3 regions of the Streptomyces sp. NPDC058619 genome follow, and region 1 is predicted to be linked to each of the others. Evidence: riboswitches for the same ligand, from Rfam matches in the RefSeq annotation. Region 1 holds a riboswitch; each other region holds the start of a gene.

Evidence for each region. A riboswitch is a leader RNA that binds a small molecule or an ion and turns the genes downstream of it on or off. The one in region 1 is predicted to bind cyclic di-AMP.
Region 2: another riboswitch for cyclic di-AMP. It lies ahead of ACFWTC_RS18960 (peptidoglycan DD-metalloendopeptidase family protein); the one in region 1 lies ahead of ACFWTC_RS07850 (transglycosylase family protein).
Region 3: another riboswitch for cyclic di-AMP. It lies ahead of ACFWTC_RS33995 (M23 family metallopeptidase); the one in region 1 lies ahead of ACFWTC_RS07850 (transglycosylase family protein).

What each region holds. Positions count from the first base shown of each region.
Region 1 is NZ_JBHXQN010000005.1:194,769-202,236, forward strand. Features, by position in the region: gene ACFWTC_RS07840 (cytochrome P450) at 1-641, shown strand, start outside; gene ACFWTC_RS07845 (transglycosylase family protein) at 727-1,806, shown strand; cyclic di-AMP (ydaO/yuaA leader) riboswitch at 2,082-2,254, shown strand; gene ACFWTC_RS07850 (transglycosylase family protein) at 2,258-2,974, shown strand; gene eno (phosphopyruvate hydratase) at 3,260-4,552, shown strand; gene ACFWTC_RS07860 (septum formation initiator family protein) at 4,680-5,168, shown strand; gene ACFWTC_RS07865 (DUF501 domain-containing protein) at 5,221-5,766, shown strand; gene ACFWTC_RS07870 (exopolyphosphatase) at 5,763-6,734, shown strand; gene ACFWTC_RS07875 (NAD(P)/FAD-dependent oxidoreductase) at 7,241-7,468, shown strand, end outside.
Region 2 is NZ_JBHXQN010000017.1:84,811-92,278, forward strand. Features, by position in the region: gene ACFWTC_RS18940 (1-hydroxy-2-methyl-2-butenyl 4-diphosphate reductase) at 1-374, shown strand, start outside; gene hpnH (adenosyl-hopene transferase HpnH) at 380-1,411, shown strand; gene ACFWTC_RS18950 (aspartate aminotransferase family protein) at 1,408-2,823, shown strand; gene ACFWTC_RS18955 (tyrosine-protein phosphatase) at 2,848-3,666, opposite strand; cyclic di-AMP (ydaO/yuaA leader) riboswitch at 3,979-4,154, shown strand; gene ACFWTC_RS18960 (peptidoglycan DD-metalloendopeptidase family protein) at 4,157-5,167, shown strand; gene ACFWTC_RS18965 (SGNH/GDSL hydrolase family protein) at 5,342-6,127, shown strand; gene ACFWTC_RS18970 (MBL fold metallo-hydrolase) at 6,344-7,468, shown strand, end outside.
Region 3 is NZ_JBHXQN010000066.1:4,024-11,491, forward strand. Features, by position in the region: gene ACFWTC_RS33985 (M16 family metallopeptidase) at 1-35, shown strand, start outside; gene ACFWTC_RS33990 (M16 family metallopeptidase) at 68-1,435, shown strand; cyclic di-AMP (ydaO/yuaA leader) riboswitch at 1,620-1,779, shown strand; gene ACFWTC_RS33995 (M23 family metallopeptidase) at 1,792-2,592, shown strand; gene ACFWTC_RS34000 (GntR family transcriptional regulator) at 2,766-3,443, shown strand; gene ACFWTC_RS34005 (HPr family phosphocarrier protein) at 3,776-4,057, opposite strand; gene ACFWTC_RS34010 (GNAT family N-acetyltransferase) at 4,241-7,042, shown strand; gene ACFWTC_RS34015 (DUF5998 family protein) at 7,102-7,468, shown strand, end outside.

The sequences.
Region 1 (7,468 bases):
ATCTGGGCGACGATCTGATCTCCGACCTGATCCGGGCGAGCGACCACGGGGACCACCTGACGGAGGGTGAGGCCACCGCGATGGCCTTCATCCTGCTGTTCGCCGGCTTCGAGACGACCGTGAACCTCATCGGCAACGGCGTCCACTCCCTCTTCATGAACCCGGACCAGCGCGAGCGCCTCCAGCGCTCCCTCGCCGCCGGGGAGCGCGGCCTGCTGGAGACCGGCGTCGAGGAGCTGCTGCGCTACGACGGGCCCGTGGAGCTCGCCACCTGGCGGTTCGCCACCGAGGCGCTGACCCTCGGAGGCCGGCCGGTGGAGGCCGGGGACCCGGTACTGGTCGTCCTGGCGGCCGCCGACCGGGACCCCGACCGCTTCGCCGACCCGGACGCGCTCGACCTCTCGCGCACCGACAACCAGCACCTCGGATACGGGCACGGCATCCACTACTGCCTGGGTGCTCCGCTCGCCCGGCTGGAGGGTCAGACCGCGCTTGCGACTTTGCTGACGCGTCTGCCGGACCTGGAACTCGCCGTTCCGCCCGAGGAGCTGCGCTGGCGCGGCGGACTGATCATGCGTGGCCTGCGCACGCTTCCCGTCCGCTTCGCAGCCCCAAACATCGGAGGAACACCTGACGCATAGTCGGCTGCGGTCGGAACTTGTGACAATCGCGCAAAGGCCGCTAAGTTCTGCCGTTACCCCGCCGTTATGCGAAAGGTGCACCTACATGCGTTCCGGGAACGGCCGCCACAGACGCCCCCGCCAGGTCCCCGCGCTGGTAGTCACAGCCGGAGTCACTGGCTCAGCGCTGGCCCTGCCGCTGCTCGCGGCCACCAACGCCACGGCCGCCGACACCTCCACGTGGGACAGGGTCGCCGAGTGCGAGAGCGGCGGGAGCTGGAGCGCCAACTCCGGCGGCGGCGCGTACGGCGGGCTGCAGTTCACCCAGGACCAGTGGCGCGGCGCCGGCGGACTCGACTTCGCCGAGCGGCCCGACCTCGCGAGCCGGTCCCAGCAGATCGCCGTCGCCGAGCGGGTGCTGGCCTCCCAGGGTCCCGAGGCGTGGCCGCTGTGCGGGGCCTCCGCCGGGCTGACCCGGCAGAGCCCCGCCGCGGAGGTGGACCCCGGCCTGCCCGGCCCCGCCGGGTCCGCGTCGCCTACGCCGAACCGCCCGGACGCCGAGGTGCCCGTCCACGGATCCGACCCCGCCAGGGACTTCGGGGCGCCGACCCCGACCCCGTCGGGCACCCCGGCGTTCACCATCCCCGACGGCCCGCTCGCGCCGCCCGGCGGACTTCCCGTCATGCCGGCGCCGGACGACCCGACGACGGCCCCGGCCGCCCCGACGGCCCCCGTGACGCCCGGCGGCCCGGGCACGACCCCCGCCGACCCGACGGCCCCGGTGGACCCGACGGCCCCCGTCGACCCCACCGCGCCGACCGCCCCGGCCGACCCGACGGCCCCGGCCGCCCCGGGTGCGCCGACGAGCCCCGCTCCCGGCGCGTCCACCGGTCCGACGCCCCAGACCACTCGGGGCGCCTCCACCGACCCGTCGGTCCCGCCCGCCCTTCCGGCGGAGGGGAACGGCAAGCACCGCGGAACGCCCGATGTCGAGGCGCTCGGGGCGTCTGACGCCGCGTCGGAGCCCTCGTACACCGTGAAGTCGGGCGACAGCCTGACCGCCATCGCGGACGCCAACGGACTCAAGGGCGGCTGGAACGCGCTCTACGCCGCCAACGAGCAGGTCATCGGCGAGGACGCCAACCTGATCAAGCCCGGCCAGAACCTGGATCTAAGCGCGAAATAGGGGCACTTCGGGCACCCGTTAAAGGATTGATTGTCCGTTTTCTGTAAGTGAGACATGTGTCTCTTCCCATCAACTGGCGTGTCCCGCCCCGGAGCTCGCGCAAACCCCGTCCTCACCTGCGCAAACGCTCCCGGGAGGGACGCAAGTAGGGGCGTTTCTCCCCGATGTCGCTCGTTGAACATCGGGGAGGGAGCCGTCTACCTTCTGAATCGCTCGCCACCGCGGGCTCCTTCGACCGCATCGCCGAATCCTGCCGGCGGACGGGGGGAACAGTCGTCGCGCAAGCGCCGAAGGCAGGAGCGGGGGAACCAAGGTAGGCGCCGGGAGCGGCCGTTGAGAGACGGTCACGCCACCGGCTAGGGGTTAAGACGTGCGCAAGGTCGCACGGCCGGGCAACTCACTCGCCCGAACCCGACAGCTCACCTCGTAGGCGTCGGTGAGGAGAAACTCCATGCTGCTTTCCGGCAAGGGCAAGCACCGCCGCGGTTCCAAGGCCGTCCGTCTCGTCACGCTCGCCGGTGTCGCCGGTGTGGCCGTGGCCGCCCCCCTGATGGCCGCCGGCACCGCCAGCGCCGCCACCGCGTCCGAATGGGACAAGGTCGCGCAGTGCGAGGCGGGCGGCAACTGGGCCATCAACACGGGCAACGGTTACTACGGCGGCCTGCAGTTCTCGTCCTCCACGTGGGCCGCGTTCGGTGGCAAGACGTACGCCGCCCAGGCCAACCAGGCCACGAAGTCGCAGCAGATAGCCATCGCGGAGAAGGTCCTCAAGGGCCAGGGCAAGGGCGCCTGGCCGTCCTGCGGCGTGGGCCTGTCGAACTCCTCCTACACCGGTGGCGGCTCGACGCAGACCCCGAAGCAGAACAAGAAGACCGAGACCAAGAAGACCGAGACCAAGAAGACCGCGCCGAAGGTCGAGACCAAGCGGTCCCAGGCCCCGACGACGCGCTCCGAGCGCTCCGAGGCCCCGGCCCCGGTCGCCAAGCCGAAGGCCCAGGCCCCGAAGACCGGCAACGGCTCGTACGAGGTCAAGTCCGGTGACACGCTGGGCACCATCGCCGAGGCCAACAACGTCCAGGGCGGCTGGGAGAAGGTCTTCGAGCTCAACAAGGACATCGTCCCGGACGCCGACCTGATCTTCCCGGGCCAGAAGCTCAAGCTCAGCTGAACCCCGCGGCAACCGCCGCCGGAGCCCCCGCGCTCCACCCGCTGAACCACGCAGGGTCCCCATCGCCCGGCGCGCCTCCCTCCGCGCGCCGGGCGGTGTCGTGTGCGCTGACGGCGTGCCGATCGCGAGACCTATGTCCTGGAAGAGGGGTATTCGGGCCCTTTTTCGTCCCAGGACCCGGGCGGTCGTCCGGCCTCGCGCCCGGAGCCGGTTAGGCTCTAGGCGGCAAGGCCATCCCACGGCCTGACACGCCACCGCACACCCAGCGTCACATCCCAGAAGGAGATGCTCGTGCCGTCCATCGACGTCGTCGTAGCCCGGGAAATCCTGGACTCCCGAGGCAATCCCACGGTCGAGGTCGAGGTGGGCCTCGACGATGGCAGCACCGGCCGTGCTGCCGTCCCGTCCGGCGCTTCCACCGGTGCATTCGAGGCCATCGAGCTCCGTGACGGTGACCCCAACCGTTACTTCGGCAAGGGTGTCGAGAAGGCCGTCCTCGCCGTCATCGAGCAGATCGGCCCGGAGCTCGTCGGCTACGACGCCACCGAGCAGCGCCTGATCGACCAGGCCATGTTCGACCTGGACGCCACCGACAACAAGGGCTCCCTCGGCGCCAACGCCATCCTCGGCGTGTCCCTCGCCGTCGCGCACGCCGCGTCCGAAGCCTCGGACCTGCCGCTCTTCCGCTACCTCGGCGGTCCGAACGCGCACCTGCTGCCCGTCCCGATGATGAACATCCTCAACGGCGGGTCGCACGCCGACTCCAACGTGGACATCCAGGAGTTCATGATCGCCCCGATCGGCGCGGAGTCCTTCTCCGAGGCGCTGCGCTGGGGCGCCGAGGTCTACCACACCCTCAAGAAGGTGCTCCACACCAAGGGTCTGTCCACCGGCCTCGGTGACGAGGGCGGCTTCGCCCCGAACCTGGAGTCCAACCGCGCCGCGCTCGACCTCATCGTCGAGGCCATCAAGCAGGCCGGCTACGTCCCGGGCAAGGACATCGCGCTCGCGCTCGACGTCGCCGCGTCCGAGTTCTACAAGGACGGCAAGTACGAGTTCGAGGGCCAGTCCCGCTCGGCCGCCGAGATGACCGAGTACTACGAGGAGCTCGTCTCCGCATACCCGATGGTCTCCATCGAGGACCCGCTGTACGAGGACGACTGGGCCGGCTGGAAGACCCTCACCGACCGCCTGGGCTCCAAGGTCCAGATCGTCGGCGACGACCTCTTCGTCACCAACCCGGAGCGCCTGGCCCGCGGCATCGAAGAGGGCTCCGCGAACGCCCTGCTCGTGAAGGTGAACCAGATCGGTTCGCTGACCGAGACCCTCGACGCCGTCGAGATGGCCCAGCGCAACGGCTTCAAGTGCATGATGTCGCACCGCTCCGGCGAGACCGAGGACGTCACCATCGCCGACCTCGCCGTCGCCGTGAACTGCGGCCAGATCAAGACCGGCGCCCCGGCCCGCTCGGACCGCGTCGCCAAGTACAACCAGCTGCTGCGCATCGAGGAGATCCTCGACGACGCCGCCGTGTACGCGGGCCGCTCCGCCTTCCCGCGCTTCCGCCCCGCGAACTGATCCGCGCGGCCGGGGCTGACCGCCGCCCCCGCTTTTTGCGGCGCCCGCCTCCGTACGTCCCCGCACTCGGTCCCGTACCGTGTGCGGGGACGTATTGCGTAGTGCGTATATAGGGGAGGCGGGATCAATGGCCGGGAACCGGGATCGGTTCTCCACCTTCTCCACCGCGACCAGGCTCAAGCAGCTCGGCGAGCGGACCGCGGCCCACGTCTACCGCTCGCAGTCGCGCCGCCAGGTCCGCCGCAGCCGGCTCACCGGCCGGGCCGCACTGCTGGTACTGGTCCTCTGTACCCTGGTCGTCGCCCTCGCGTATCCGATGCGCCAGTACGTGTCCCAGCGCTCGGAGATCGCGGAGCAGCAGAAGGCGGCCGTCTCCGCGCGGCTCCGCCTGGAACGGCTCCGCGACGAGAAGGCCCGCTGGCAGGACGACGCGTACGCGGAGCAGCAGGCGCGCAAGCACCTGCACTTCCTGCGCCCGGGGGAGATCGGCTACATCATGAGCGACCCCGGCGCCGCAGGCCGCGAACGGCCCCGGACCGGCCAGGCAGGCTCCGACCGGCCCTGGTACTCGAACGTCTGGGACGGCGTCGACAAGGCCGACCGGCCCGGCGACTGACCGGCCAGCACCACCCGTCAACGAACCGCGAACGAAGAGACTTCCTCCAGGCATGCAGACGCCCCCGCCCCAGACCGACCGGACCGAGCCGACCGACGCGGACATCGAGGCGTTCGAGCAGCAGCTCGGCCGCCCGCCGCGCGGGCTGCGCGCCATCGCGCACCGCTGCCCCTGCGGCCAGCCGGACGTGGTGGAGACCGCCCCGCGGCTCCCCGACGGCACCCCCTTCCCGACGCTGTACTACCTGACGTGCCCGCGCGCGGCCTCCGCGATCGGCACGCTGGAGGCCAACGGCGTCATGAAGGAGATGCAGGCCCGGCTCGCGGAGGACCCGGAGCTCGCCGCCGCCTACCAGGCCGCGCACGAGGACTACATCCGCCGCCGCGACGCCATCGACGTGCTCCGGGACTTCCCGAGCGCCGGCGGGATGCCGGACCGCGTGAAGTGCCTGCACGTCCTGGTCGGGCACTCCCTGGCCGCCGGCCCGGGCGTGAACCCGTTCGGCGACGAGGCCCTCGCGATGCTGCCGGAGTGGTGGGCCAAGGGCGCCTGCGTCACCCCGTGCGGGGAGCGGAAGGCCGGGGAGGAGTCCCCGTGACCCGGGTCGCCGCCGTCGACTGCGGTACGAACTCCATCCGCCTGCTGGTCGCCGACGTCGACCCGGCCACCGGCGAGCTGGTCGAGCTGGACCGGCGGATGACCGTCGTCCGGCTGGGGCAGGGCGTGGACCGGACCGGGCGGCTCGCCCCCGAGGCCCTGGAGCGCACCTTCGCGGCCTGCCGCGAGTACGCCGCGGTCATCAAGGAGCTCGGGGCGGAGCGCGTGCGCTTCGTGGCCACCTCGGCCTCCCGGGACGCCGAGAACCGGGACGACTTCGTCCGGGGCGTGCTGGAGACCATCGGCGTCGAGCCCGAGGTGATCTCCGGCGACCAGGAGGCGGAGTTCTCCTTCACCGGAGCCACGAAGGAGCTCACCGGGCGGGACGACCTGGCCACGCCGTACCTGGTGGTGGACATCGGCGGCGGCTCGACCGAGTTCGTGGTCGGCGACGACCGGGTGCGGGCCGCCGCTTCCGTGGACGTCGGCTGCGTCCGGATGACCGAACGCCACCTGGTGGTGGACGGCCGGGTCACCGACCCGCCGACGCGGGAGCAGGTGGCGGCGGTACGGGCCGACATCGAGGCGGCGCTGGACCAGGCCGCCGCGACGGTCCCGCTGGAGGAGGCGCGCACCCTGGTGGGCCTGGCCGGCTCGGTGACCACGGTCGCCGCGATCGCGCTCGGGCTGCCGGAGTACGACTCGGCGGCGATCCACCACTCCCGGATCTCCTACGACCGGGTCCGCGAGATCAGCGAGCGCATGCTGACGTCGACGCACGCCGAGCGCGCCGCGATCCCCTCCATGCACCCGGGCCGGGTCGACGTGATCGGGGCGGGCGTGCTCGTCCTGCTGGCGATCATGGAGCGGACCGGCGCCCGGGAGGTCGTGGTCTCGGAGCACGACATCCTCGACGGGATCGCGATCAAGACCGCGGAAGCGGTCGAGGCGGACAAGCGGCGGTCCTGACCCGCACCCCACGCGGAGGCGGCGCCCCGGTCATCCGACCGGAGCGCCGCCTTCGTCGTCAGATCCCGCGGCGCTGGCGGCCGCGGACCGTGATTCCCAGGCGAGCGGGTCCCTTCGGCCGGTCGAACAGGGGTCTGGAGGGGGCTTCGATCCCGTGATCCACATGAAGTTCGTGAAGTTCTTCACAAGGAAAAGGGGTCCGTTGGTCGAACGGAGGGGCCTTCCGGGGCACTCCGGAGGCCTCCGGGCCCCTTTGGGTGCCCGTTCGTACGAATAGCGGACGCGACGGGTTCCGTGTCGGAGCAATGGACGAAGTCCGGTGGTCCAGTCCGGTTCAGGGCCTACGGGCCAGTTCAGGACGGGTGGACAACGATTCCCGTTGCGCGCTGGTTCCCGTCGCGGACCATGACCTCGGTCACGTGGGCGGCGGAGTGTAGCAGAGGGTCCCGGACACCTTGTGAAGGGGCTCACGAGCGTCACCCCTGAGGGTGCTGGATACTCGTTCCATGAGCACCACGGAGCGTCCCAGGATCCTCGTTGTAGGAGGTGGGTACGTAGGCCTGTACGCAGCCAAGCGCATCATGAAGAAGATGCGCTACGGCGAGGCGACCGTCACGGTCGTCGACCCGCGCTCGTACATGACCTACCAGCCCTTCCTCCCCGAAGTGGCCGCAGGCAGCATCTCGCCTCGGCACGTCGTCGTCCCGCTGCGACGCGTGCTGCCCAAGGCAGAG
Region 2 (7,468 bases), on a different contig from region 1:
GGTCCGTCACCTGCACCGGCACGGCCCTGCTCGCCGAGGCACTGGCCCGGGCCGCGCCCGGCCGAACCGTGCACCTCGGCGCACTGACCGGATCCGACCACGTCGTCCGCGGCCAGGAACGCGCGCAGCTGCGCGCCACCGGCGCCGTCGCCGTCGACATGGAGTCCGCGGCCACGCTGTGGACCGCAAGCCGGGGAGGCGGGGCGGCCGCAGGACGTCGGGTTGCCGCCGTCCGGGTGATCGTGGACGCCCCGGAGCACGAGCTCGTCCGTATCGGCACCGTGCGCGGTGGAATATCGGCCTTCCGTGTATTGCGTGCCGTGCTGCCCGCTTTTTATGAATGGCACCGTTCTTCGCTGCTCCCCAGGAGGTGAGCCAGATGGCCATGCCGCTGCGCCAGTCCATCAGGGTCGGGACCTATCTTCTCGAACAGAAGCTCCGCAAGCGGGAGAAGTTCCCGCTGATCGTCGAGCTCGAACCGCTCTACGCCTGCAACCTGGCCTGTGAGGGATGCGGGAAGATCCAGCACCCGGCGGGGGTGCTCAAGCAGCGCATGCCGGTCGCCCAGGCGGTCGGCGCCGTGCTGGAGTCGGGCGCGCCCATGGTGTCCATCGCGGGCGGCGAGCCCCTGATGCACCCGCAGATGCACGAGATCGTCCGTCAGCTGGTGGCGAAGCGGAAATACGTCTTCCTCTGCACCAACGCGCTGCTGCTGCGCAAGAAGATCGAGAAGTTCACGCCGTCCCCCTACTTCGCCTTCGCCGTGCACATCGACGGGCTGCGCGAGCGCCACGACGAGTCGGTGGCCAAGGAGGGCGTCTTCGACGAGGCGGTCGCGGCCATCAAGGAGGCGAAGCGGCGCGGCTTCCGGGTCACCACGAACTCGACCTTCTTCAACACGGACACCCCGCAGACGATCATCGAGGTGCTGAACTACCTCAACGACGACCTCCAGGTGGACGAGATGATGATCTCGCCCGCCTACGCCTACGAGAAGGCCCCCGACCAGGAGCACTTCCTGGGCGTCGAGCAGACCCGGGAACTCTTCAAGAAGGCCTTCTCCGGAGGCAACCGGCGCCGCTGGCGGCTCAACCATTCGCCGCTCTTCCTGGATTTCCTGGAAGGGAAGGCGGACTTCCCCTGCACCGCCTGGGCCATTCCGAATTACTCGCTCTTCGGCTGGCAGCGGCCCTGCTACCTGATGAGCGACGGCTACGTGCCCACGTACCGCGAGCTCATCAACGACACCGACTGGAGCAAGTACGGCCGCGGGAAGGACCCGCGCTGCGCGAACTGCATGGCGCACTGCGGCTACGAGCCCACGGCCGTCCTCGCCACCATGGGATCCCTCAAGGAGTCCCTGCGGGCGGCCCGGGAGACGATCGGTGGGAACCGGGACAAGTCGGCATGAGCGCCGGTCCGCGGGAGGAGGGCGGCCGGGGCGGGGGCTTCGACCTCGGCGCCCTGCTGGCCGAGCGCGGCGCGGAGCGGTACGAGCTGCACGCCCGGTACCTCAACCACCAGCTGCCCCGGATGCTGCACACCATCGGCTTCGACAAGGTCTACGAGCGGGCCGAGGGCGCCCACTTCTGGGACGCCGAGGGCAACGACTACCTCGACATGCTGGCGGGCTTCGGGGTGATGGGCCTGGGCCGCAACCACCCCGTGGTCCGCCGGGCGCTGCACGACGTGCTCGACGCCCAGCTCGCCGACCTGACCCGCTTCGACTGCCAGCCGCTGCCCGGGCTGCTGGCCGAGAAGCTCCTCTCGTACAGCCCCCACCTGGACCGGGTCTTCTTCGGCAACAGCGGCACCGAGGCGGTGGAGACCGCCCTGAAGTTCGCCCGGTACGCCACCGGGCGGCCCAGGGTCCTCTACTGCGACCACGCCTTCCACGGGCTGACCGCGGGCTCGCTCTCGGTGAACGGGGAGGACGGCTTCAGGGACGGCTTCGCGCCGCTGCTGCCCGACACGAAGATCGCGCTCGGTGACCTGGCGGCCCTGGAGCGGGAGCTGCGGCGCGGGGACGTGGCCGCCCTCGTGGTGGAGCCGATCCAGGGCAAGGGGGTCCTCGCCGCCCCGCCCGGATTCCTGCTCGCCGCGCAGGAGCTGCTGCACCGGCACAAGGCGCTGCTGATCGCCGACGAGGTGCAGACGGGCCTGGGACGGACCGGTGACTTCTACGCGTACCAGCACGAGCCGGGCGTGGAGCCGGACCTCGTGTGCGTCGCCAAGGCGCTGTCCGGCGGCTACGTGCCGGTCGGCGCGACCCTGGGCAAGGACTGGATCTTCAGACGCGTCTACTCGTCCATGGACCGGGTGCTCGTCCACTCCGCGAGCTTCGGTTCCAACGCGCAGGCGATGGCGGCCGGGCTGGCGGTGCTCTGCGTCATGGAGGACGAGGAGGTCGTCGCGAACGCGCGGGCCATGGGCGACCTGCTGCGCGGCCGGCTCGCGGCCCTCGTGGACGAGTACGAGCTGCTGCACGAGGTGCGGGGGCGCGGGCTGATGATCGGCATCGAGTTCGGCCGGCCGTCGTCGCTGGGGCTGCGCAGCCGGTGGACGATGCTCCAGGCGGCCCGCAAGGGGCTCTTCGCGCAGATGGTCGTGGTGCCGCTGCTGCAGAGGCACCGCATCCTCACCCAGGTGTCCGGCGACCACCTGGAAGTGATCAAACTCATCCCGCCGCTCGTCGTGGACGAGGCCGATGTCGACCGGTTCGTCGGCGCCTTCCGCGAGGTGATGGACGAGGCGCACGCCGGGTCCGGGCTGATGTGGGACTTCGGCCGGACGCTGGTGAAGCAGGCCGTCGGCAACCGCTGACCGCCGACGGCCCGTCGCGGCGGGTCAGTCCAGCAGTCCCGCCCGGAGCCGGGCGAGGGTCTCGGGCGCCAGCCCGAGGCCCTCGGCCAGGTAGGGCTCCACCCCGCCCCAGGTCTCGTCGATGGTGTCGAAGGCCGCCGTCAGGTACGCGGCGCGGGCGTCGAACAGCGGGGACAGCAGCTCCATCACCTCGGGGGAGCGGGCCTCGGGGGCGTCGCTGCCGCGGCGCACCCGGTAGCGCCGGTGCGGGGCGTTGGACTCCAGGTAGTCCGCCACGATCGCCTCGCGCTCGACGCCCAGGGCGAGCAGGGTGACGGCGACGGACAGGCCGGCCCGGTCCTTGCCGGCCGCACAGTGCATGAGCGCGGGGACGCTGTCCCCGGCGAGCGCGTGCAGGACCAGGCTGTGCTCGGCGGTGCGGTTCGCGATGATCGAGCGGTACGAGTGCGCCATCCTGGCCGCACCCCTCCCGTCGCCCAGGAGCCCGCGGAGCTGTTCCAGATCGCCGTCGCGGACCATCTTCCAGAACTCCCGGCCGTCGGCCGGATCCGAGAGCGGGATGTTGACGTTCCGCACGCCGGGAAGCTCCACGTCCGGCCCTTCCAGGGCGTGGTCGGCGTCGTTGCGGAAGTCGAAGACGGTGTGGAGCCCGAGCGAGTTGAGGAACTCTGTGTCGGTTTCTGTGGCATGTGCGAGATGTCCGCTTCGGAAGAGTCGTCCCGGCCTGACCCTCCGTCCGTCCGCCGTCGGCAGGCCGCCCACGTCGCGGAAGTTCCGCACTCCGGTCAGGTCCGGCTCCGGCTGCGACCGCCCGGGCGGGGTCGGGGGTATCTGCTGGGTCACGTGAACTCCTCCGCGTCGTCGTAGGGTGTCCGAATTACACTACTTGGCAACAACTTGCCGCATCCGGGGGCGAGATCGGGCGCCTGCCCGTGAGCCAGATCATACGGTGACCGTGAGTGCCTGATCGCGAAAGCCGAATGGCCCAGCCAGACCGGATGTTGGCGGTCCGGAATGGACGCAGGGTGACGGGAATTCCGTCGATCCCTCACCTCTGGGATTCCGTCAGGTAATTCGCGGCTTGTTCCTTGTGGCCGGACTCGATTACCTTCGCGATCGATCCGGGCGGACCGCCGAATCCTGCCGCCACCCGGAAAACCGCACCCGACTATTCACGCGCGGCAGGAGCGGGGGAACCAGGTAAGCCGCCGTCCCGAGTCTTCATATCGGGACGGCTTGGGGTGAAGCCGTACATGTGCCCATACGTGTGCGGCCGGACATCTCCAGTCCGAACCCGACAGCTCACCTCGCAGGCGACGGAGAGGAAACCGCCATGCCCGCAAAAGGTAAGCACCGCCGTCCCAAGTCCCTTTCCATCTCCCGCGGTTTCGCCGTCGCCGGCACCGGCGGAGCGGCCCTCGCGCTGCCGCTGATGGGCGCCGCCGGCGCCCAGGCGGCCGGAGCCCCGGCCGCCGCGCCGGCCACCGTGCCCGCCGTGGCCCCGCAGCTGCCGGTCGCGCTGCAGACCGCACCGGTCGCCGCCCCCGCCGCGGCCCCGGCCGCCGCGCCGACCGTGTACACGGTCGTGTCCGGCGACTACCTCTCCAAGATCGCCGCACAGCGCGACCTGTCCGGCGGCTGGGAGCAGTTGTACGCCGACAACCGCGAGGCCGTCGGCGCCGACCCCTCGCTGATCCACCCGGGCCTCAAGCTGACGCTCGGTGCGAAGGGCGCCTCCGCCCCGAGCGCCGCCGCGCCGGCTCCGGCCCCGGCTCCGGCGGAGAAGCCGGTCCAGAAGAAGCAGAAGCCGGCCGAGGCCCCGGTCTCCGGGAAGGCCTCCTCGGGGGACCAGGACGCCCCCGCCCGGAAGCCGCAGCCCAAGGCCCAGCAGAAGGCGCAGGGCGGCGAGACCTCCACCGGCGCGGCGGCCCCCTCCGGCGCCGGCTTCGTGGCCCCCGTCGGCGGCGGGGTCTCCACCCAGTACAGGGCGAGCGGCGCCATGTGGTCCTCGGGTTACCACACCGGAGTCGACTTCATCGCGAGCTCCGGCACCACCGTCAAGGCCGTCGGCGCGGGCACCGTCGTCTCCGCGGGCTGGGGCGGCTCGTACGGCAACGAGGTCGTCATCCGGCACGCGGACGGCAAGTACTCCCAGTACGGCCACCTCTCCTCGCTGTCCGTCTCGGCCGGCCAGAGCGTGACCGCCGGACAGCGCATCGGCCTCTCCGGTTCCACCGGCAACTCCTCCGGCCCGCACCTCCACTTCGAGATCCGCACGGGCCCGTCCTACGGCTCCGACATCAACCCGCTGGCCTACCTCCGCTCGAAGGGCGCCACCGTCTGACGGTGAGCGTCCGACGGCATCCGCCGCGGGAAGGGACACGCGTCAGGCCGGGACCCCGAGGGGTCCCGGCCTGACGCGTACTTATTCCTTATATCGCGCGTGGTACAGATCACGGTCCGTTAACCCCTGCTTACGTTGGCGTAGGTCGCCCGCAGGGGTGAAGGATGGTGCTTCGTGGCAGCGACGACGACGACACTCAAGACCATCGGCTCGTACGCGGCGATCGGGGACAGCTTCACCGAGGGTGTGGGGGACCCGGGACCGGGGGGATCGTTTCTCGGCTGGGCGGACCGGCTCGCCGTGCTCCTGGCCGATCGACGTGACGAGCACGACTTCCGATACGCGAACCTGGCCGTACGCGGCAGGCTCCTCGACCAGATCGTGGCCGAGCAGGTCCCGCGGGCCAAGGCGCTCGCGCCGGACCTCGTGACCTTCTGCGCGGGCGGCAACGACATCATCCGGCCCGGCAGCGACCCCGACGACGTGGCGGAGCGGTTCGAGGCCGCCGTGGCCGACCTCGCCGGATCCGTGGGCCAGGTCATGATCACCACCGGCTTCGACACCCGGGGCGTGCCGGTCCTGCGGCACCTCCGCGGCAAGGTGGCGACGTACAGCGCCCACGTGCGCTCCATCGCCGACCGGTACGACTGCCCGGTGCTCGACCTCTGGTCCCTCAGGTCCGTACAGGACCGGCGGGCCTGGGACGGCGACCGGCTGCACCTCTCGCCCGAGGGACATACGCGCGTGGCCCTGCGCGCCGCGCAGGTGCTGGGGATCCAGGTGCCGGCCGACCCCGACCAGCCGTGGCCGCCGCAGCGGCCGCGCGGCTCGGTGGACACCACCCGGGACAACATCCAGTGGGCCCGCGAGCACCTCGTCCCCTGGATCGGGCGCCGGCTGCGCGGGGAGTCCTCCGGGGACCACGTCGCGGCGAAGCGGCCGGACCTGCTGCCGCTGTAGGCGGTCGGCGGCGCGGCGGGGGCCGCGGGGCGGGGGCAGGGGGGCGGGGGCAGGGGGGCCGCGGGGGCCGCGGGAGCGTAGGGGAGAGGGGCGGGGGGCCGGGGCGCGTGCGACACGGGGATCACCCGGCCGGGAGTGGAATCCTTCGGGGCCCGTGTGCGTTGGGATGGGGGTAGACGTCCACGAACCGCGTGACCCATCCTCCCAGGAGGCGCTTTGACCGGCTCCCGTCCCCTGCGTCCACGGCTGCGCGCCCTGCGGCCCGAAGCCTTCGGCGCGGACCCGTCCGGCGCCCGGCTGGAGCGCATCCGCCGCTCGCCGAACTTCGCCGACGGCGTCTTCCAGAACCCGCTCGGCGCCCGGACCAGGCCGTCCGGGTCGATGCGGGAGTTCGCCAAGATCTACTTCCACAAGGAGCAGCGGCTGCGCCGCAACCCCGGCGCGCCGATCCCCGTGTACCCGACCACCCTCGCGGAGCTGGCCAAGCCGCCCGCGAGCGGCCTGCGCGTGACCTGGATGGGCCATTCCAGCGTGCTCGCCGAGATCGACGGCCGCCGGGTGCTGTTCGACCCGGTCTGGGGCGACCGGTGCTCCCCCTTCCCGTTCGCCGGGCCCAAGCGGCTGCACCCGGTACCGGTGCCGCTGGCCTCGCTGGGCGACGTGGACGTCGTGGTGATCTCGCACGACCACTACGACCACCTCGACCTCCCGACGATCAAGAGCCTGGCCGGTACGGACACGGTCTTCGCGGTTCCGCTGGGCGTCGGCGCGCACCTGGAGCGCTGGGGCGTCCCGGCCGACCGGCTGCGCGAACTCGACTGGAACGAGAGCGCGGAGGTCGCCGGGCTCACGCTCACGGCGACCCCGGCCCGGCACTTCTGCGGGCGCGGCCTGCGCAACCAGCAGCACACCCTGTGGGCCTCCTGGGTGGTCGCGGGCGACGACCACCGGATCTACCACAGCGGTGACACCGGGTACTTCCCCGGCTTCCGGGAGATCGGCGCCGCGCACGGGCCCTTCGACGCCACGATGATCCAGATCGGGGCCTACTCGGAGTACTGGCCGGACATCCACATGACACCCGAGGAGGGCATGCAGGCCCACCTCGACCTCCAGGGCGGCGTCCCGCACGGCACGATGCTGCCGATCCACTGGGGCACCTTCAACCTGGCCCCGCACCCGTGGGACGAGCCGGGCGAGGGCACCGTCGCCGCAGCGGCGAAGGCGGGAGCCGCCATCGCCCTCCCCATCCCGGGCGAGCCCTTCGAGCCCGGCGCGGCCGGCGCCCCCTCCGCACCCTGGTGGAGGCCGTTCGTCGTGCAGGGGCTGACGGCCGGTCCC
Region 3 (7,468 bases), on a different contig from region 1:
ACGAGTCCGACGAGAACGAGGGGGCGGAACAGTGAGCGACACCGCAGCCGACACCGCAGCCGTCACGATGACCTTCCACCCGCGCCCCGAGGCCGGCGAGCCGCAGCCGTGGGCCTTCCCGGCCCCCGAGCGCGGCCGGCTGTCCAACAGGCTGACGCTGCTGCGCTGCCACCGCCCGGGCCAGCAGGTGATCGCGGTCGAGGTCAACCTCGCCGCCCCGCTCGACGCGGAGCCCGGGGGCCTGGACGGCGTTGCGACGATCATGGCGCGCGCGCTGTCCGAGGGCACAGACAAGCACTCCGCCGAGGAGTTCTCGGCCGAACTGGAGCGTTGCGGGGCCACCCTCGACGCCCACGCGGACCACCCGGGCCTGCGGGTCTCCCTGGAGGTCCCCGCCTCGCGCCTGCACAAGGCGCTCGGCCTGCTCGCCGAGGCGCTGCGCGCGCCCGCGTTCGCCGACGCCGAGGTCGACCGCCTGGTGCGCAACCGGCTCGACGAGATCCCGCACGAGCTGGCCAACCCGCAGCGCCGCGCCGCCATGCAGCTCTCCAAGGAGCTCTTCCCGGCCTCCCTGCGGATGTCCCGCCCGCGCCAGGGCTCCGAGGAGACGGTGGCCCGGATCGACTCCGCGGCCGTACGCGCCTTCTACGAGGCCCACGTACGCCCCGCCACGGCCACCGCGGTCGTCGTCGGCGACCTGACCGGGATCGACCTGGACGCCGTCCTGGCCGACACCCTGGGCACCTGGACGGGCAACTCCGCCGAGCCCCGGCCCGTGCCGCCGGTGACCGCCGACGACACCGGCCGCGTCGTCATCGTGGACCGGCCCGGCGCGGTCCAGACGCAGCTGCTGATCGGCCGCATCGGACCGGACCGGCACGACCGCGTCTGGGCGCCACAGGTGCTCGGCACGTACTGCCTGGGCGGCACCCTGACCTCCCGCCTGGACAAGGTGCTGCGCGAGGAGAAGGGGTACACGTACGGCGTGCGCGCCTTCGGCCAGGTACTGCGGTCCACCGCCGACGGCAAGGGCGCCTCGATGCTGGCCATCAGCGGCTCGGTGGACACGCCGCACACCGGCCCGGCGCTCGAGGACCTCTGGAAGGTGCTGCGCACCCTCGCGGAGGGCGGGCTGACCGACGCAGAACGGGACGTCGCGGTGCAGAACTTGGTGGGCGTGGCGCCGCTGAAGTTCGAGACGGCCGCCTCGGTGGCCGGCACCCTGGCGGACCAGGTGGAACAGGAGCTGCCGGACGACTACCAGGCGCAGTTGTACGCCCGGCTCGCCGAGACCGGCACGGTGGAGGCCACTTCGGCCGTCGTGAACGCCTTCCCGGCGAACCGGCTGGTCACGGTGCTGGTGGGCGACGCGTCGCAGATCGAGGGGCCGGTTCGGGCGCTCGGGATCGGTGACGTCAGCGTCGTCACCAACTGACGCCCGTCGCAAGGGGCTCTGGCGGCTTGTCTGCCAGGGCCCCTTTTGTCCATTTAGTGGTGAGATTGCGTGTATGCGGTGTGGCGTACGCAACAAAAGAGCTCGTCTGTTTGGCGATCGGCTGATGATCCGCCTAGCGTCAGCCGTGCTGTTCGTCAGTTGTGCCCGCCGCACCCGCGGCACCGGACAGCAATCGCCGAGTCCCCGTCAGGCGCGAGCCTGGGGAGCCGGGGACCCACATCAGTCCCTGGGGTGAATCGGGCCGCCTCGCAAGAGGAAGCCCGTAGGAGACCTTCCTGCTCCGAACCCGTCAGCTAACCCGGTAGGCGAGAGGGAAGGAAAGGATCAACCTCTTCATGGCGTTTGGCAGTCGTACCGCCGCCTCCGGCAAGCACCGCGGTTCCAGCCGTCTGAGCCGCAAGACCGCCGGCTACGCCGGTATAGCCGCCCTCGCCACCACGGGCGTCGTCGGTTCCCTCGCTGCCCCGGCCTTCGCCGCGGACAACAACACCGGGCACTCCGTCCCCGACGCCGGGTACGACGCGGTCGTCGTCGGCGGCGAGCTCGCGGGTGACATCCAGGACCAGGCCGAGTCGCAGCAGCGCGCCGCCGAGCGCGCGGCCGCCCAGGCCCAGGCCGAGGCCGACGCCAAGCAGCGTGCCGCCGAGGCCAAGCGCCTCGCCGAGGCCAAGGTGAAGGCGGAGCGGGACGCGGCCGAGCGCGCGGCCCGCGAGGAGGAGCGCAAGCGCCTCAACACCTTCGTCGCGCCCGTCGGCGGCGGCATCAGCACCCACTACCACGCCGGTGGCGGCATGTGGTCCTCCGGCAGCCACACCGGCATCGACTTCCGCGCGTCCTCCGGCACCTCGGTCCACGCCGTGGGCGCGGGCACCGTCGTCGAGGCCGGCTGGGGCGGCGCGTACGGCAACAACGTCATCATCAAGCACAACGACGGCACGTTCACCCAGTACGCGCACCTGTCCTCGCTGAGCGTCTCCGCCGGCCAGCAGGTCACCCCGGGCCAGCAGATCGGCCTGTCGGGCTCCACCGGCAACTCCAGTGGCCCGCACCTGCACTTCGAGGCCCGCACCGGCGCCGACTACGGCTCGGACATCGACCCGGTCTCGTACCTGCGCTCGCACGGCGTCAGCCTCTGACCCGTACGACCCCGCGCACGACCCGCGCTTCACCGAAGACCCCGGCTCGCACCACGAGCCGGGGTTTTTTGCGAATGTTTCGCTTTTCCGGCCGCTCTCGGAAATTATCGTGTGTTGCAATAGAGTCGCAGCACACTCTGGCACGGCAGTCGGAAATAGGCGGAGGTTCGGTCTTGCGTATTCCTGCGCACGCGGTATGCACGGCAATTCGCGACGACATCGTCTCCGGGGTCTTCGAGCCGGGCAGCAGACTCACCGAAGAGGTCCTCGCCCGCCGGTACGGGGTCTCGCGCGTCCCGGTCCGCGAGGCGCTGCGGACCCTGGAGTCCGAGGGGTTCGTGACCACGCGGCGGCACGCGGGCGCCTGCGTCGCCGAGCCGACGGAGCAGGAGGCCGCCGACCTCCTGGAGCTGCGGATGCTGCTGGAACCCCTCGCCGCCGCCCGGGCCGCGCGGCGGCGCACCGAAGCCCACCTGAAGGTGCTTCGCGGGCTGGTCAGGCTGGGCCAGGAACGGGCCAGGAGGGGGCAGGGGGAGGACCTGCGGTCCCTGGGCGGCTGGTTCCACGAGACGCTGGCCCAGGCCTCGGGCAGCCCGGGACTGATCGCGCTGCTCACGCAGATGCGGCACAAGGTCGCCTGGATGTACGTGGTGGAGGCCCCGGCCCGGCCCGTGGAGTCCTGGGCGGAGCACGGCGCCATCGTGGACGCGGTGGCCCGCGGGGACGCCGAGCGGGCGCGCGCCCTGACCGCGATGCACGCTGACCGCGCCTCGGCGGCGCACCGGCCGCGGCCGCGGGCCGTCGTGAGGACTTCGCAACCTGCCGTAAACATGTCGAGCGGCCGGCATTAACAGGCGCCGTATACAAAGAACGGGTATCCGCGCGCCGCTGCCGGAATTCCGGGCGGTGTCATTTCGGCGTGCGGTCGAATTCTTGCGGTGCGGCTGAATTCCTGGCCGGGCTGAATTCCGGCGAGCCGTATGTGTCGCGGCGGTCCGGCCGGCCCGGTGAAAGCCCGGCGTCCGGACCGTCCCCGCGGGCGGGCGGTGCCCCGGCCGTCCACGCGGGCCTGCGGCGTCCCGGGCCGCCGCCGCGGGCGTCCCGCGAGGGGAGCGCGGAAGCCGCGGTCCCCCAGGGGCGCGGGCCGCGGCTTCCGTGTACGGGTGTGGTCGAACCCGAGGGGTCAGACGGTCTCGGGGAGCTCGTCGAGGCCCTCGGCCACCAGCTTCGCGAGGCGGTCCAGCGCGGCGTCCGCACCGTCTGCCTCGGAGGCGAGGACGATCTCCTCGCCGCCCTGGGCGCCCAGGCCCAGGACCGCCAGCATGGAAGCGGCGTTGACGGGGTCGCCGCCGGCCTTCGCGATGGTCACCGGGACGCCGGAAGCGGTCGTCGCCCGGACGAAGATCGAGGCGGGACGAGCGTGCAGGCCCTCGGCCCAGCCGACGTTGACGCGGCGCTCTGCCATGGTGATGCCCTTCAGGTTCTTACGGTTGTCTAGACCAGTCTCTCACGACGCCCCGAATGCTCCGACCGACCTTGGGCCCCGATGTGCCGCCGTTCGACCCTCCCCACCTTGCACCGAATTGCCCCGGCCTGCCTACGCGCCGCGCGAGCGCTGCCGCGCCGGCACCCGCCGTAAGGTGGCCCCATGACCACCGAGTCGGACCCCGCGTACCCGGCCCACTGGGAGGCCGACGTCGTCCTGCGCGACGGCGGCACCGCCCGGATCAGGCCCATCACCACCGAGGACGCGGCGCGTCTGGTCAGCTTCTACGAACAGGTCTCGGACGAGTCGAAGTACTACCGCTTCTTCGCCCCCTACCCCCGGCTCTCCGACCGGGACGTGCACCGCTTCACGCACCACGACTACGTGGACCGGGTCGGCCTCGCGGCGACCATCGGCGGGGAGTTCATCGGCACCGTCCGCTACGACCGCATCGGCGCCGACGGCCGGTCCGCCACCGGCCCCTCCGACGAGGCCGAGGTCGCCTTCCTCGTCCAGGACGCCCACCAGGGCCGCGGGGTCGCCTCCGCGCTCCTCGAACACATCGGCGCGGTCGCCCGCGAGCGCGGCATCCGGCGGTTCGCCGCCGAGGTGCTGCCCGCCAACAACAAGATGATCAAGGTGTTCACGGACGCCGGCTACGAGCAGAAGCGCAGCTTCGAGGACGGCTCCGTCCACCTCACCCTCGGCATCGAACCCACCGCCGAGTCCCTCGCCGTCCAGCGCGCCCGCGAACAGCGCGCCGAGGCCCGCTCCGTGCAGCGGCTGCTCACCCCCGGCTCGGTCGTGGTGGTCGGCGTCAGCCGCTCCGGCGCCGGCGTGGGCGCCGCGGCCCTGCGCAACCTGCGCGACAGCGGCTTCCACGGCCACCTCTACGCGGTCAACGAGGCCGTCACGCGCGACCTCATCGACGGCGTACGGGCCTACCGCACGGTCGGCGCCATCGGAGCCCCCGTCGACCTCGCCGTCATCGCGGTCCCCGCCGACCGCGTCCCCGAGGCCGTGGCCGCCTGCGGCGACCACGGGGTGCAGGGGCTCGTCGTCCTGTCCGCCGGGTACGGGGAGAGCGGCCCGGCCGGCCTCGCCCGCCAGCGCGAACTCGTCCGCCAGGTCCGCTCGTACGGCATGCGCCTCATCGGGCCGAACGCCTTCGGCGTGATCAACACGGCGCCGGAGGTGGAGCTCAACGCCTCCCTGACTCCCGCGCCGATGCCGATGCGCGGCCGGATCGGCCTGTTCACGCAGTCCGGGGCCATCGGCATCGCCCTGCTCTCCGCCCTGCTGCGGCGCGGCGAGGGGCTGTCGTCCTTCGTCTCCGCGGGCAACCGGGCCGACGTCTCGGGCAACGACATCCTCCAGTACTGGTACGAGGACGACACCACCGACGTCGCCCTGCTCTACCTCGAAACCCTGGGCAACCCGCGCAAGTTCACCCGCCTCGCCCGCCGGACCGCGGCCGAGAAGCCCGTGGTCGTCGTCCGGGGCGGCCGCCACACCCCGGCCGGCCACGTCGTGCCGGGCACCCGGCTGCCGGACGCCACCGTCTCCGCCCTGCTGCGGCAGGCCGGCGTGATCCGCGTCGACACCGTCACCGAGCTCGTCGACGTCGGCCTGCTGCTGGCCGCCCAGCCGCTGCCCGCCGGCCCCCGCATCGCGATCCTCGGCAACTCCGAGTCCCTCGGGGTCCTGACCTACGACGCCTGCCTCGCGCAGGGCCTGCGCCCGCTGCCGCCGCTCGACCTGACCACCGCCGCCTCCCCGGCGGACTTCCGTACGGCCCTGGCCGCCGCGCTGGCCTCCGACGACTGCGACGCCGTGATCGTCACCGCCATCCCCTGGGTGAGCGAGCAGGCCCCGGCCGACGACCTGGCCGGCGCCCTGCGCGCCGCCGTCGCCGAGGTGCCGGGCAAGCCGGTGGCCGTGGTCCACGTGGAGCTCGGCGAGCTCGTCGAGGCGCTGTCCGCCGTACGGGGGGCCCCGCGCGCCTCCGCCCCGACGCTGCCCCGGGAGGAGCCCGCCGCCGCCCCGTTCCGGCCCCCGGCCGGGCCCGCCCGCGGCGGGGAGCCCCCCGCCGGGACCCGGATCCCCGCCTATCCCGCCGGCGAGCGGGCCGTCAAGGCGGTCGCGGAGGCGGTCCGCTACGGCCAGTGGCGCCGGGGCCTCGCCGAATCCGGTTCGGTCCCGGGGTACGAGGACATCGACGAGGCCGGCGCCGCCGACCAGCTGGCCGGACTGCTGGCCAACGCCGCCGCCGGGACCGTGCTGACCCTCGGCGAGTGGGAAGCCCGCGAGCTGCTCGGCCGGTACGGCATCCGCCTCCTGACCACCCTGCCCGCGCCGAGCGCCGACGCGGCGGTCCGGGCCGCCGCGATCCTGGGCTACCCGGTGGCCCTGAAGACGACCGCCCCCCACCTGCGCCACCGGGCGGACCTGGGCGGCGTACGGCTCGACCTCACCGGCGAGGCCGAGCTGAGGCGGTCGTACGAGGAACTCAGCCAGGCGCTCGGCAAGCCGGCGGAGCTCCAGCCCGTGGTCCAGGCGATGGTCCCGCGCGGCGTCGACACCGTCGTACGGTCCGTCATCGACCCGGGGGCCGGCGCCGTCCTCTCCTTCGGGCTCGCGGGCGTCCCCTCCGAGCTGCTCGGCGACACCGCCCACCGCCTGGTCCCCGCCACCGACCGGGACGTGGCCGCGCTGATCCGCTCCATCCGGGCGGCGCCCCTCCTCTTCGGATGGCGCGGCAGCGCGCCCGTGGACACCCCGGCTCTGGAAGAGCTGCTGCTGCGGCTGTCCCGGCTCGTCGACGACCACCCCGAGGTGGTCGGGGTCTCGCTGGAGCCGGTCGTGGTCGCCGCCGAAGGCCTCTCCGTGCTCAGCGCGGCCGTCCGGGTCGCCCACCCGCCAGCCCGCGGCGACCTTGGCCCGCGGACCCTGCCCAGCTACTGAGGGTAGCGAGCGGGTACGGCGCGGCCGAGACGCACCGTACGGGCCTTAGGATGGACCTCATGGCGAAATCCGGTACGACGACCCAGGGGCTGCGCACGGCGATCGAGCGCAGCGGCTACTACCCGGCCCTCGTGGCCGAGGCCGTGGAGGCCGCGGTCGGCGGCGAGCCGATCTCGTCGTACCTGGTCCACCAGGAGACGACCTTCGACTCCAACGAGGTGCGCCGCCACGTCACCGTGCTGGTCCTGACCGGCAACCGGTTCATCGTCAGCCACACCGACGAGCAGGCAGCCGACGCGGGGTCCCCGTCCCCGTACGCGACCACGTCCACCGAGTCGGTCAAGCTCTCCAGCATCTCCTCGGTCGTGCTCAGCCGCGTCGTCGCCAACCCGGAGTCCTACACCCCGGGCACCCTGCCCCGCGAGG